Regions from separate parts of the Caulobacter sp. GW821-FHT10A06 genome, predicted to be linked through region 2. Evidence: riboswitches for the same ligand, from Rfam matches in the RefSeq annotation. Region 2 holds a riboswitch; the other holds the start of a gene.
The links. A riboswitch is a leader RNA that binds a small molecule or an ion and turns the genes downstream of it on or off. The one in region 2 is predicted to bind glycine.
Positions count from the first base shown of each region.

Region 1: it holds a riboswitch for glycine, as region 2 does, so the genes downstream of both, AC07NF_RS05865 (TonB-dependent receptor domain-containing protein) here and gcvT (glycine cleavage system aminomethyltransferase GcvT) in region 2, are expected to answer to the same signal.

Region 1 covers NZ_JBWKNY010000002.1:405,986-413,334, reverse strand. The annotation lists gene AC07NF_RS05875 (amidohydrolase family protein) at 1-765, opposite strand, end outside; gene AC07NF_RS05870 (S9 family peptidase) at 837-2,777, opposite strand; gene AC07NF_RS05865 (TonB-dependent receptor domain-containing protein) at 2,864-5,569, opposite strand; glycine riboswitch at 5,696-5,787, opposite strand; glycine riboswitch at 5,791-5,881, opposite strand; gene AC07NF_RS05860 (ABC transporter substrate-binding protein) at 6,149-7,171, opposite strand; gene AC07NF_RS05855 (response regulator transcription factor) at 7,268-7,349, shown strand, end outside.
Region 2 covers NZ_JBWKNY010000003.1:175,498-182,846, reverse strand. The annotation lists gene gcvPB (aminomethyl-transferring glycine dehydrogenase subunit GcvPB) at 1-681, opposite strand, end outside; gene gcvPA (aminomethyl-transferring glycine dehydrogenase subunit GcvPA) at 678-2,024, opposite strand; gene gcvH (glycine cleavage system protein GcvH) at 2,048-2,536, opposite strand; gene gcvT (glycine cleavage system aminomethyltransferase GcvT) at 2,430-3,542, opposite strand; glycine riboswitch at 3,708-3,798, opposite strand; gene AC07NF_RS08625 (zinc-dependent metalloprotease) at 3,840-6,332, opposite strand; gene AC07NF_RS08620 (arginine--tRNA ligase) at 6,414-7,349, opposite strand, start outside.

The sequences.
Region 1 (7,349 bases), on a different contig from region 2:
CAGATCGAAATGGACGTTGCGCACGCGCGCTGGATTCTTCTCGAACGCCTCGGCGAAGGCGCCCAGGGCGTCAAGCGTCACGGCGTCTATGCGTCCCCAGCCGGCGGCGTGGGCAATGACCACCGGCGCATCGCCGGCGGCCGGCAGCACCTCTTCCAGGAACACCCGCACATCGCGCGCGCCGTAGTCGGCCGCGCCGGTGCGCATGTGGATCATGATCGTCCAGCCGTTGGCCGAAGCAGCCTTGAACACCGCCGCCAGCTTGGCGACCAGGCCAGGGTCACGCAGGTCGACGCCGGAATTGGTCAGGTGCAGCTTCAGCCCCGTGACGGCGCGATCGCCCTTCCAGCGCGCGATCTCGCCCAAGGCGTCTGGCGCGACCGGATTGACGCTGACGAAGGCGGCGAAGCGATCGGGATATTGCCGGGCCAGGCCGACGGTGAAGTCGTTGGCCTCGCGCATGACCTCGGTCGCGTCCGGCCTGGGCTCGGCCAATGGGCTTTCGGCAAGGTAGGCCGTCGACATCAACCAGCCCCGCCGGATGCCCGCCGCGTCCATGGCCTTGAGCGCGTCCTTTTCCGTCAGCGGCGCGGTGAAGCGGGGATCGCAGGGGCTCTTGCGCTTCGGGCTGGCGCAATAGGCCGGCAGGATGTTCAGGATCGCCGGCGAATGGACATGCATATGATGGTCGACCGCCGGCCCTGCCCAGGCCGGACTAGCTAGCAGGGTGAGGGCCAACAGCGCCCCACATCGCAGAGACGTCACGTCCGATATCCTCCCCCGGCTCGCATGAGAATGGGCGCGGACTTGCTGGTCCGCGCCCTTGCCTGCCGGCTCTACTGACCCAGCAGCGTCTTTCGCCAGAACATGATGCTGGTCCAGAAGTAGTAGTCCTCGTTCTCCTTCTTGCGGAAAACGTGGCCGTCGTTCTTGGCCAGCACGTGCCAGGCCTCGCCGCCCTTGGCGCGGACAGCCTTGATCATCTGGTCGGCCTCGGTGGCCGGAACGCGCGGGTCGGTCCCGCCCGTGGCCACCAGTAGCGGGATGGTGATCTTGTCCACGCTGGTCAGCGGCGAGATCTTCATCAGTTGCTCGCGCTGCTTGGGATCGCGCTCGTCGCCATACTCCACCCGGCGCAGGTCGCGGCGGTAGGACTGGGTGTTCTGGAGGAAGGTGACGAAGTTGGAGATCGCGACGTAGCAGTTGGCCCCCTTGAGGCGGGCGCTGTAGTGCGTGGCCGAGGCGTAGCACATGTAGCCGCCGTACGAGACGCCGTTGACCGCGAAGCGGCTGGCATCCAGGGCCGGGTCCTTCTCGAGCGTATCGAGGAAGGCGCCGATGTCCTTGACCGAGTCCTCGCGCTTGAACGGCCCGTTGTCCAGGTTGACGAACCGCGCGCCGTAGCCGGTTGAGCCGCGCACGTTCGGGAAGAACAGCGCGATGCCCAGCTCGTTGAGCAGATAGTTGTTTCCGCCGAGGAAGTCGGGACGGGTCTGGCCTTCCGGACCGCCGTGGATGTCGACGATCAGCGGACGCTTGCCGGGGAACTTGGCCGGGTCGGGCTGGTAGAGGAAGCCCGACACCTTCTCGCCGTCGAAGCTGGCGACCTCCACCAACTTGGGCTCGACGTTCAGGTTCGGATCCAGGCCGCCGGTCTCGCTGTGCGTCCACTGCGTCACGGCCAGGGTCTTGGCGTCGATCGAAAACGCGTCGCCCGGCACCTTGGCGCTGGACATGGAAAGCCCGATTTGCCCCCAGGGCGAGATCTCGATGGCCGCGCCGATGGCGTAAGGGATCACGCCTGCCGGCAGGCCAGTGACCGGACGCACGGCGCCGGTGGCGATATCCAGCACCCGCACGCGCGATACGCCGGCCTCGTTGATCGCGTAGACCGCGAACGCGCCATCCGGTGAGATGGCGAAATCGCTGACGTCCCAGCGCGGCTCCTTGGAAACCGGCGTAAAGCCGCCCTTGGCGTCCAGCTTGCCCAGGCGCTGGAAGTCAGAACCCTTGTTCGAGGTCAGCCACACCGAGCCGTCATGACCGTATTTGGGATCGACGTAGGACGCCTTGGCCTTGGGATCGGTCAGGGGCTTCATCCCGCCGCTCGCCAGATCCAGTTCGTAGACCATGGCCTCGTTGACCGACATGCGGTTCAGGACCAGGGCCTTGGAGCCATCGGCGGAGAAGTCGGCGATGTTCCAGCCGCCGCCGGTGACCTGGGCGACCATGCGGTCTGTCTTGGGGTCCTTCGGGTCGACGACGTAGAGGTCCATGTCCGCGCCATTGCGGCGCGACGAGGCGTAGCCGACCTGCTTGCCATCCGGCGACCAGGCGCCGAACCAGTTGCGGCTCTTGCCGTCGGTGATCAGGCGCGGGCGGCCGGCTTCAAGGGCGTAGAGTTGGTAGAACTCGTCGCCGCCCTTGTCCTTCTGGATCACCAGGGTGTCGCCCTTGGGCGAGAGGGCCGCGGCCAGGATCGGCTCGTTCTCGAAGCTGATCTGGCGACGGTCGCCGTCGGGCTTGGCCACGATGTGGATCTGGTTCGAGCCGCCGAAGCGGGTCTTGATCAGCATCGAACGGTCAGCCGTGTTCCAGCCCAGGAAGTCAGCGTGACGGGACTGCAGATACGGCGCGGTCGCGGCCGCCAGCTCTTGTGGAATGGCCGGCGCGCCGTCGATGACGACGGCGGCAGGCGGCGCGACGGTCTGCGCCGCCAAGGGCGTCGCGGCGGCGCAGGCCAGCAGGGCCAGCGCCAGGGAGTGGCGAGAAATCATGTGAGGAACGCCTCGGAAGAAAGGGGGAGCGCCGCCGGCGGGAGGGGCTTGGGGGGAAGCAGCCGGCGGCGCGGTGTCGGGCGGGCTTAGAAACGCATCCGCGCGCCGACGGTCACATAGCGACCGATCACGTCGTAGTACGGCGAGTACAGCGAGCTGACCGGGGGTTTCTTGTCGAACAGGTTGGTGGCGTTGGCGTAGAGCTCGATCGCGTTGCCGCGGATCTCGGGCAGCTTCGCCGCAAGGCCCAGGTCGTAATAGGTGTAGGCCTTGATGTGGTTGTTCACCAGATCGACGGTGCTGTTGTAGTTGCCCGCCGAGATGTAGCGGGCGCGCAGGTTGGCGCTGAAGACGTCGCCGGCCCAGTCGATCGAGGCGTTCGCGCGGGTCTTGGGCGCGCCCAGACCGAACGAATAGCCCTGCGACTTGACGTACTCGATCTTGCTGACGCCGTCGTTGGTGGTCAGGCTGTTGATCCAGGTGCCCAGCAGGCGGGCGCGGATGCGGCCCGGAGCGCCCGGGATCAGGCGGTCGAACGCGGTCGAGTACGAGATCTCGGCGTCGAAGCCGTCGGTCTTGTAGTTGGCCAGGTTGACGTAGGTCGAGACGATCCGGGTGATCGTGCCGGCAGAGTCACGGGTGATGCGCGAGCACAGGTCCTGGTTGCCGTTGGCGCACCGGGTGACGATGTCCTGGGCCGCGATCGTGGTGATCACGTTGTCGATGTTGATGTTGAAGTAGTCGATCGACATGCTCAGGCCCGAGATCGACGGCGGCGAATAGACAAAGCCCGTGGTGAAGGTCTTGGCCGTTTCGGGGTTCAGGTTCGGGTTGCCGCCGCCGTTGGTCAGCACATAGACGCTGGAGTTGTTCGTCGGGTCGGTCAGGGTGTTGTAGCCAGTCGTCGACGACGTGAAGAGCTCGGTCAGGTTGGCCGAACGGATGTCACGCGACTTGGTGATGCGACCACGGAAGCCCGGGAAGAACTCGTTGGTGGCGCCCAGCTTCCACGACCAGATCGAACCGGTGGTGTCGTAGTCCGAGATGCGGGCGGCGGCGTTGATTTCCAGCTTGTTGAAGACCGGGACGTCACGCACCACCGGCACCAGCACTTCGGCGAAGGCCTCCTTGACGCTGAAGCTGCCGGCCATGGCCGAGAAGCTGAACGAGGTGAAGGCCTTGGCGGTGTCCAGAGCGCCGACCGTGCGATCGACCGACTCCTTGCGGGCTTCGGCGCCGACAGCGATCGAGACCGGACCGGCCGGCAGCGAGAAGGGCTCGCCGCGCAGGCTGAAACCGCCGACGTCCAACTTGCTGGTTTCGCGCATCGACGGCGTGCCGGTGACGTAGGCCAGCGCCGCCTGCGAGGGCGCGCCCTGGCCGAACAGGTTGATCGGCACGCAGTTGGTCGTCGGGTTGCTCAGGGCGATCCGGCAGACCGCCTGGCCGGTGGTCGGGCTGATCACCGAGTCGACGGCGTTGGCGTAGTTCTGGGTCAGGAAGAACCCAGGGGTGTCGATGTTGTTTTCCTGCTCGCCGTGGCTGTAGTAGGCGCTCCAGCGCCAGCCGCCGTCGAGCTCGCCGTCCAGGGCGATCGTGCCCTGGGTCGAGACACGCTCGAAGTCGATCGTCGGATAGGCCTCGGTGTTGAAGCGACCCATGGTGAAGGTGGTCTGGCCGGCGGCGGCCATCGCCGTCTTCACCGCCGTCGGCAGGAAGGCGTTGTCCGACTTGATCGTCAGGTTGCCGCGGTTGTGGTCGCCGAACCAGATGTAGTTGTTCCACATCCGCGAGCGACGCAGCTCGGCCGTCAGCTTGACCTTGTCGGTCAGGTCGTAGGTGGCGCTGGCCATGGTGGCGTAGCGCTTCTGCGGCGTGACCAGCGGCGACAGGTCGTCGTTCGATGGCCCTTCGCCACCGATCGAGTTCGTGCCCTGCACCGTACCGTAGTCGAAGGCGCGCAGGGTGCCGTCCGGATTGAAGGTCTGGCCGCGCAGCACGCCCGACATGATCAGGCCGCCCGGGGCCGCATTCGCGAAGCCGACGTCGGGCGCCAGGATGAAGCGGCCCGCGCCGTTCGAGATGGTGGCCCAGCGGCCGATGTTCGGGCGGCTGTTCTTCGGAATGACGCCGTCGTTGTCGAGATATTCGCCGCCGATGACAAAGTGGCCGCGACCATTGGCGAAGGTCGTGCCGGCCGCGCCTTCGACGCGGATCTGCTTGGCGTCGTCAAAGGACGACTCGCCGCCTTCGATGCCGAACTTGAAGCCGGTGAAGGTGCGGTCGATGGACAGGTTGACGACGCCGGCGACCGCGCCCGAACCCCAGGCGGCCGAGGCGCCGCCGGTCACGACGTCCACGCCCTTCAGCAGCACGCTGGGGATCATGTTGAGGTCGTTCTCGCCCGAGAAGCGACGGCCATCCAGCAGCACCAGGGTGCGGTTGATGCCGAGACCACGCAGGTCGACGGGAGCGTTGCCCGCGCCGGTGTTGGTGCCGGTGGTCTGCGGCGAGGTGGTGGCGCGGAACTGCGGCAGGTCGTTCAGGGCGGCGGCCACATTCGGACGGGCGCCGACGGCGAGGTCCTGGGCGGTGACGCGCACGGTCGGGGTCGGGGCCTGGAAGCCGGCGCGGTCGATGCGCGAGCCGGTGACGACGATCTCGGCGACGCTGGTGTCGTCGGCCTTGGCCGCGGCGTCTTGAGCGAAGGCGGCGCCGTGCAGGGCCAGGACGGCGGGAACCAGGCTGCAACCCAGCAGCAGGTTCCGGCGGGTTTGACGCGAAGAATTCAAAAGAGATCCCCTCTGTTTCAGCAGTCGACAGTCGCCCTCTCCCGCCACGGCCGTTGCTCGGCCGCGTTCGGTTGCGCGTCGCCGGAAGGTCAGCACCTCCAGGCGTCACAGGCGTTCCTCTGCCCCCGCTGTCCCGTGGCCTGAGAGATTCAGGCGCATGTGCGCCCTTGCTCCTTCGGCGAGGCCGCTCGCTTATGGAGCGGTCCTGCTTTCCAGCGTCCTCGTGTTCTGCGGTCCTTGGTGCCTGAGCGTTTCCGGGGCGGTTGCGCCTTCGGCGTCGGGCCAAAACCCGATCTCTTCCGCGAGAACCCGGCCAATACGAACGCTTCGTTTGATCCCGTCAAAAGCCGCTTGCGCGGCATAAACGCCCACCAGGTTTGCGAACGGAGAGATGGAAATTCCCAAGCTCAACCCGAGGCCACGCGGTTCGCTCGTCGGCTCTCGCCCAGGTTCGCGGCCGTGACAGGTCCGTGACAGTTTGGACCGTTTGGCATGGCCCCCGAAAAACAGCGACGCTTAGGCCACCCGCCTATGAATGCGCAAATTATAGGCGCCAAAAGCCTAATATTTGCACATATATCACCGACCGGCGGCGGCGTTGTGCCAACGGGCCAGCAATTCAGCTCGACGGCCTTGGTCGAAATTGGCCAGCAAGGCCGGCCCGACGCGGATCGGCCGTCCGCCGGGGCCGAGAGTCGCCGCGCCGCCGACCGGCCGGATCGGCGTCAGCCGCGCCTCGGCCAGGCGCTTCTGGCCGTCGTCGGACATCAGATAATCCAGGAAAACGCGCGCGGCCTTGGGATGCGGCGCCGAGCGGGTGATGAAGGCCACCCGCGAAATCGACAGGTGATAGTCGGTCGGCACCACATAGCCGACGTCAGGGTTGCGATGGCGCGCCCACCAGTCGGCGTAGAAGCCGTTCATATTGAACACCAGCAGCCCCGGCCCCGACAGCTCGTTCAGCAGCGCCGCGCCCGGCACGAACAGGCGCGGCTTCGACTTGGCCAGTTCCTCGTACAGCGCCCAGGCGTCCGGATAAGCCTGCAGGTCGCTGGACATGTACATGAATCCGACCCCGCTCTTTTCGGGATCGTACATGGCGATGCGGCCGCGCCAGCGCGCCGGGTCAGCGCGCAACGCCGCCAGCAGAGCCGCGTGGCTACGCGGGACCTCCGACGCCTTCAGCGCCTTCTTGTTGTAGGCGAAAACGATCGGCTCGGCCGTGACGCCATAGCCCTGGTCGCGCCAGACCGCCCAGGCCGGCAGACCCTTCGCCTCGGGACTGCGATAGGTCTGGGCGTAGCCGTCATTGATCAGCTTGACCTGGATGTCCATCGACGAGCTCCAGGCGACGTCGCCGACCGGCTTGTTGGCGTCGATCTCGGCGATCAGGCGCGTGCGCATTGGCGTGGCGGCCAGCTCGACGAACCGGACCTTGATCTTGGGGAAGCGCTGGTGGAAGCCTTCGCCGATCGCCTGGTGGACGTCGGTATTGGCGTAGACGACGACCTCGCCCTCGCGCTCGGCGGCGCGTACGTCCCAGCCGCTCGTCTCCTGCCCAGGATGCTTGGGCGCGCAGCCCGCCAGCGCCGAGGCGAGCATCAGCGCGGCGGCCAGCAGCCCGCGTCTCTTGACCGCTCGTGGCAATCGGCGTCGGATGGCGCTTTCTCCTTCCCGCGTTCGGTCCCTACATCCCCGATGAAGATACTCGTTGTCGAGGATGATCCGCCTCTACGCCGTTCGCTGACCGCGACGCTGGAGAGCGAGGGGCACCAGGCGA
Region 2 (7,349 bases):
CTCCAGGTCGGCCAGGTCGACGCGGCCGTCATCGGTCTGGGCGATCTCGACGACGGTGTAGCCGACGAAGGCCGCCGTGGCCGGGTTGGTGCCGTGGGCGCTGGTCGGGGCCAGGACGGTCTTGCGATGGCCGTTGCCGGCCGCCTCGTGGGCGGCGCGGATGGCCAGCAGGCCGCACAGCTCGCCGTGGGCGCCGGCCTTGGGGCTGAGCGCGACGGCGGGCATGCCGGTCAGGGTCTTCAGCCAGTGGGCCAGGCGGTCCATCAGCTGCAGGGCGCCCTGCACGGTCGACTGCGGCTGCAGCGGGTGGATGTCCGAGAAGCCCGGCAGGCGCGCCATCTTCTCGTTCAGGCGCGGATTGTGCTTCATCGTGCACGAGCCCAGCGGATACAGCGCCAGGTCGATGGCGTGGTTCTTCTGGCTCAGGCGGACGTAGTGGCGGACAGCTTCGGGCTCGGACAGACCCGGCAGGCCGATCGGCGCGTCGCGCAGCAGGCCGGCCAGGTCGCTCGACGGGGCGGCGGCTTGCGGCAGGTCGACACCGGTCTTGTTCCAGCCGTCCAGTTCGAAGATCAGGGCTTCGTTCTGCAGCAGGCCGCGATTGCCCGTCAGGGTCTCGTGACCGCCGGCATCGTTGGCGGTTTCGGGGCGCGTGGGGCGGCCGACGTTGTTCATGCTCATTGGCCCACCGCCTTGGTCAGGATCTTGGCGAAGAAAGTGATGTCGATGTCCAGCGTGGTCTCGGTAGCCGCGACCAGCAGCACGTCGTCCAGGCCCGCGCCCGCGTCGAGGCGCGAGAACGGCACGCCGGCGATGACGCCATGGCCGGCCAGGGTCTCGACCACATCGGCGGCGTTCTTCGGCAGACGGATGGCGAACTCGTTGAAGAAGCGCGGGGTCAGGACCTCGACGCCCGGCACCGCCTTCAGGGCGTCGCGCAGGGCGACCGCTTTCTGGTGGTTCAGGGCGGCCAGCTGGCGCAGGCCGGTCTCACCCAGCAGGCTCATGTGGATGCTAAACGCCAGGGCGCACAGGCCGCTGTTGGTGCAGATGTTCGACGTCGCCTTGTCGCGGCGGATGTGCTGCTCGCGGGTCGACAGGGTCAGCACGAAACCGCGCTTGCCATCGGCGTCGACGGTCTCGCCGCACAGGCGACCCGGCATCTGGCGGACGAACTTTTCCTTGCAGGCGAAGAGGCCGACATAAGGACCGCCGAAGTTCAGGCCGTTGCCGATCGACTGGCCCTCGGCCACGGCGATATCCGCGCCCATCTCGCCGGGCGACTTCAGCAGGCCGTACGAGACGGCTTCGGTGGTGACCACGATCAGCAGCGCGCCGGCGGCGTGGGCGGCCTCGGCGATCTTGGTGACGTCGGTGACGGTACCGAACACGTTCGGGGTCTGGACGACGACGCAGGCGGTGTCGGCGTCGATGGCGGCGATCACCGCGTCCTCGGCGTCGACGGCCGCCGGCATGGCCTGGGTCGAAACACCGGCCGCGTGGGCCAGGGTCTCGATGGTCTCGATATAGTGCGGGTGGACGCCGCCCGACATCACCGCCTTGTTCCGGCGGGTGACGCGCTGGGCCATCATCACGGCCTCGGCCGCGCCGGTCGAGCCGTCATAGAGCGAGGCGTTGGCCACCTCCATGCCGGTCAGGGCCGCGACCTGGGTCTGGAACTCGAACAGGACCTGCAGCGTACCCTGGGCGATTTCCGGCTGGTAGGGCGTGTAGCTGGTCAGGAACTCCGACCGCTGGATGATGTGGTCGACCGTGGCCGGCACGTGGTGGCGATAGGCGCCGGCCCCGCAGAAGAACGGTCCCTCCCCCGCCGAACGGTTGCGACGGGCCAGGCTCGCCATCTCGCGCTCGACTTCGATTTCGCCGGCATGCAGCGGCAGGTCGACGGTTCCGTCGCGGCGGGCCGAGGCCGGCACGTCGACGAACAGGTCGTCGATCGACTTCACGCCGATCGCGCCGAGCATCTCGACGCGGTCTTCGGGGGTCAGGGGGAGGTAACGCATGGTCTGCTTTCGCGAGAACGGAATTAGAGGGTGGCGAGGAACGCTTCGTACGCGTCGCGGTCCATCAGGGCGTCGACCTCGGCCGGGTTCGACAGCTTGATCTTGGCGAACCAGCCGCCGCTTTCCGGCAGGGCGTTGACGGTTTCCGGCGCGTCGCCCAGCTCGGCATTGCCTTCGACGACTTCACCCGACACCGGGGCGTAGACGTCCGAGGCGGCCTTGACGCTTTCGACGACAGCCAGGTTCTCGCCCTGCTTCACGGTCTTGCCGGCTTCCGGCACTTCCACGAACACCACGTCGCCCAGTTGCTCGGCGGCGTAGGCGGTGACGCCCACGGTGGCGATACCGTCCTGGACGACGACCCATTCATGATCTTTGGTGAAACGCATCTCTGTCGGCCCTTGATTAGAGTTTGCGGACGTAACGGTTGGCGACGAACGGGGTAGCCACGACCTCGGCGGCCGCCTGCTTGCCACGAACGATGACCTTGAGCTTCGTGCCCACGGCCGCATAGGCCGGCGGGGCGAAACCGATGGCGATGGGGAAGCCCAGGCTGGGGGCGAAGCCGCCGCTGGTCACCTTGCCGATGACATTGCCTGCTTCGTCGGCGATCTCGGCGCCTTCACGGGCCGGGGCGCCTTCCAGCACCTTCAGATTGACGCGGACGCGCGACAGCTCACCGGCCAGCTCCTTGCCGATCCGGGCCGCGCCCAGATAGTCGCCGGCCTCGCGGCGCGACTTGCCGACGGCGAAGTTCAGCCCGCCCTCGATCGGCGAGACGGTCTCGTCCAGGTCGTGGCCGTACAGCGGCAGGCCGGCCTCCAGGCGCAGGCTGTCGCGGGCGCCCAGGCCGATCGGCTTGACGCGTTCGTCGGCCAGTAGGGTATTCCAGATGCGCTCGGCGGCGTCGGCCGGGACCGAAATCTCGTAGCCGTCCTCGCCGGTATAGCCCGAGCGCGAGATGATCGCGTCGACGCCAAAGGCGGTCAGGGCGACGGTGTCCATGAACACCATGCCGGCGGCTTGCGGCACATGAGCGGCCAGGACGGCGGCGGCCTCGGGACCTTGCAGCGCCAGAAGCGCGCGATCTTCCATGCGCGTCACCGTGGCCTCGCCGGCCAGGGCGTCGGCGATGATCTTGTAGTCGTTGTCCTTGCAGGCGCCGTTGACCACCACGAACAGGCCATCGTCGTCCGGACGCGCGGTCATCAGGTCGTCGATGATGCCGCCCTCGGCATTCAGCAGCACGCCATAGCGCTGCTTGCCGGCCTTCAGGCCCTGATAGTCGGCCGAGACCACCTTCTCGAAGCTCTTGGCCGGGTTATCACCACGCAGCCGGGCCTGGCCCATGTGCGAGACGTCGAACAGGCCGGCGTGCTCGCGGGTCCAGAGGTGCTCCTTCAGCACCCCGTCCTTGTACTGCACCGGCATGGAATAGCCGGCGAACGGCACCATGCGCGCGCCCAGCGCCACGTGGGCGTCGAACAAGGGGGTCTTCTTGAGGTCTTGATCGGACACTGGGCAGGCTCCTAGCGGGGTCGGCGAGACGACCGGCGTCCGCCGGTTGGTCGCGCCCCCGCTGTCCCTTGTGCCTGAGAGATTCCGGCCTTCCCCCTCTACTGTTTGGGGTCGGCCTTGCTCCTTCGGCGAGCCCCCTTTCCGGAGGCTGCTTTCCAGCGTTTCTAAACCCGCGCGGTCCTTTTGCCTGAGCGTTTCCGGGGCGGTTGCGCCTTCGGCCTCGGGAGCGAATCCCGATGTCTCCCGCGAGGGTCGTCGGGGTCAATGCGGGAGGGCTGCCCCTGAGTCAAGCGCGGCCTAGAGATCCCCGAACCAGTCATCCTCGCCGATCGGCGGACCGGGCGGCGTGACGACCTTGGCCTTGCCGTCCTCGACCAGGGCGGCCAGGCGGCCGCCGCTCTCGTCGGCGACGATCCCGGCCAGGGCGCGAGCCTGGGCGCGGTCGGCCGTGCCGCCGGTCGCGGCTGCCGTCAGCCCCTTGCCCCAGTCGGCCAGCCGCGCGCGGATCACGGCGGCGGCCGTCGGCGACAAGCTCTTGTCGTTGAGCGCATCGGCCAGGCTGACCACCATCCGCTGGCGAACGCGGCGGGCCAGCTCCACCTGACGACCGGTCGCCTTGCCGTCGAAGGCGGCGAAGGCCAGGGCCTTGTCCAGCAGGCCTTCCACGCCCGGCTGGGCGGCGTCACGACGCTTGGCCTCGACTAGGCGGTTCAGGCGCGCCGGCGCGAAGAGATCGCTCCAGACCATGTCGGCCGCGACCTCGGCTGTGGCGGGCAGGTCGAACACCGGCCCCTGTTGGAAGGTCTCGATCTCGTAGGCGTGGTCAGTCCCCTGCGACTGGCCCGAGGTCAGGACGTCCAGGGTCTTGTCGGAGAGGTCCAGCGCGACCGGCGTCACCGTCTTGAGCAGGGCGTCGATGGCCGCAGCCTGGCGGGCGGCCGGGACCGGCTTGCTGGCCTCGTGGCCGTCGCCCTGCGCGCCATAGGTGAAGTCGACCCCGCCGACCAGCTTGGCCGTCGCGTCGACCTGGTAGCGGTGGAAGATGTAGATCGGCACGACGATGCGGCGCAGGTCCGCCACCGACGCGCCCTTGGGCAGGTTGCCCAGGCCGAAGCGGTCCAGGGCGATCTTGCGCACAGCCATGATCTGGTCGAGCTCGGCGACAGGATCGGCGCCGTTGTCCCACACCGCGCCTAACGGATGCGGCGTGTCCGCAGCGCGCGCGTCCTCGTCGGAGACATAGCGCAAGCCCTCGGCCTGGCTCTTGTCGGCCTTCGCCTTCAGCCAGGCCTTCTCGTCGACGCCCGCCGGCGCGACGCCGTACAGCCAGTCGATGACGAACCTGTCCCAGGCCCCGATCCCGCGCCCATAGGCGTCGGAGAAGTCCAGCTGGCCGTCCTTGATGGCGACCTTCGGCCCTGGATAGTCCATGACCGAGGCGCGGCCGGCATAGGTGCTGGCCGCGAAATTGTGCTGCAGGCCGATCGAGTGGCCGATCTCGTGCGGCGACAGCTGGCGGATGCGGGCCAGCGAGATCTCGATCGGATCATTCGGCCCGCCCGTGCCGGTCTTGTCGGCGCCCAGCAGGCCCTCGAAGATCAGCCGATCCTGGCGGATGCGGTCCGAGCCCAGCAGGACGTCGCCCTTGATGATCTCGCCCGTGCGCGGATCGACCACCGCGTGGCCGTACGACCAGCCGCGCGTCTGGCGGTGGACCCAGTTGACGACGTTGTAACGGGCGTCCAGCGGGCTGACCCCATCGGGCAGCACCTCGACCTTGAAGGCGTCGATGAAGCCGGCCGCCTCGAACGCCTGGTTCCACCAGCGGCCGCCCTCGACCAGGGCCGAGCGCACCGGCTCGGGCGCGGCGCGGTCGACATAGAAGACGATCGGCTTCTTGACCGGCGAACGGGCGGCGGCGGGATCGGTCTTCTCCAGGCGGAAGCGGTGCGCCAGGCGATAGACCACCGGCTCGTTCAGCGGCGCGGAATAGTCCGCCACGGTGTGGTCGATGACGCCGACACGCGGGTCGTTCTGGCGCGGGACGTAGCCCGGCTCGGGCAGGGCCACGAACGAGTGGTGCAGCACCAGGGTGACGTTGCGCGGATCCGGGACGATGCCGCGCACCTCCGATCCCGGGTCGTCGCCGACGAAGGTCTCGACCGCCTCCAGCTCGACGTTCAGCGGGAAGACGTTGACCTCGCCGGTGTCGGCATAGGACAGGCCGTCGTTCAGCCGGAAGTCGCCCTGCTTGCTGCGCTTCAGGGTCTTGGCCACGCCTTGAGCGTCACGGACCAGGAAGCTGGTGACATCGACCAGCAGGCGACCGTCCGCCCCCTCGGCCTCGATGGCGTTGGACCAGACGCTGGAGACCGGGAACGAGTCCTTCACCGCCGCCTGCTCGTCGACCGAGCCGCGGGGAGCCAGGAACCCCCAGTTCTCGAACTGAGCGATGACCTTCCCGCCCACCTTGCGGAAGGCGATGATCTGGGTGTCGCCCGGCGCCGAGCGATCCAGGCCGGTCGGGTTCGAACCCAGGCCCGCGCGCAGATAGGTCTGGTAGAGATACCGCCCCGCGATCCCGTCCGCGCCCGGCTTGGGCAGCAGCAGCAAGACCTTGCCGTCCTTCTTGTCGACGAAGACCGGGACCAACCCGTCCTTGCGCTCGAGCCCAGCGGTGGCTTCGGAGAACTTGTCGGTGGGCTTGGATTTGTCGGCGGCCAAGGCCGGCGCGGCGATCGCACTCACGCAGACGCTCGCCATCAACATGGCGACCACGGACGACTTCATAACCCCTCCCGAACGCATAAAAGCGCCGGGACTGTCCTGCGCCCTCGCGGCGATTGCAACCGCCGGAGGGCGCGGAGAGAGCTACATCCGCTCGGGCGCTTCGATACCCAGCAGGTCGAGCGTCAGCTCTAGCTGCCGTAGCGTCGTCTCGGCCAGCGACAGGCGCGAGGCCCGCAGCTCTTCGGTGTCGGCGCTCATGATCGGGCAGGCGGCGTAGAACTTCGAGAAGGTCTGGGCCAGCTTGTAGGCGTGCTCGGCCACGAAGTTGGGGGCCTTCTTGTCGTAGGCTTCCTGCAGGGCGCCCTCGAAGGCGTCCAGCAGCATGGCCAGGTCGCGCTCGGCCGGTTCGTGGATCACGATCCGGCCGGCGGTCGCGCCGGCTTCGGCGGCCTTGCGCAGCACGCTCTTGATGCGCACCGACTGGTACAGCAGGTACGGGCCGGTCTTGCCCTCGAAGCTGGTGAAGCGGTCGAGGTCGAAGACGTACGAGGTGCCGCGGAAGTTCTGCAGGTCGGCGAACTTCAGGGCCGCCACGCCAACCTTGTGGGCGGTGTCTTCGAACTGGGCTTCCGACAGCTCGGCGCCCAGGCCGGCTTCGCGCAGGCGCTCACGGGCCTTTTCGCGGGCCATCTCGATCAGGTCATGCAGCTTCAGGACGCCGCCGGCGCGGGTCTTGAAGGGCTTGCCGTCCGTGCCGTTCATGGTGCCGAAGCCGATATGCTCCAGCGAGCCCTCGGTGGCGTAGTCGGCCAGATAGGCGGCGCGGAACACGGTCTCGAAGTGCAGGGCCTGGCGCTGGTCCACGCAGTAGAGGATCAGGTGCGGGTCGAACGACTTGCGACGATCCAGGATCGTGGCCAGATCGGTCGTGCCGTACATGGCCGAGCCTTCCGACGAGACGACCAGCAGCGGCGGCACGTCCTGCTTGTCGCCCTCGCGGGCCACGCGGACGATGCGGGCGCCCTGGTCCTCGACCAGCAGGCCCTTGTGCTCCAGCTGGTTGACCATCGGCTCGAT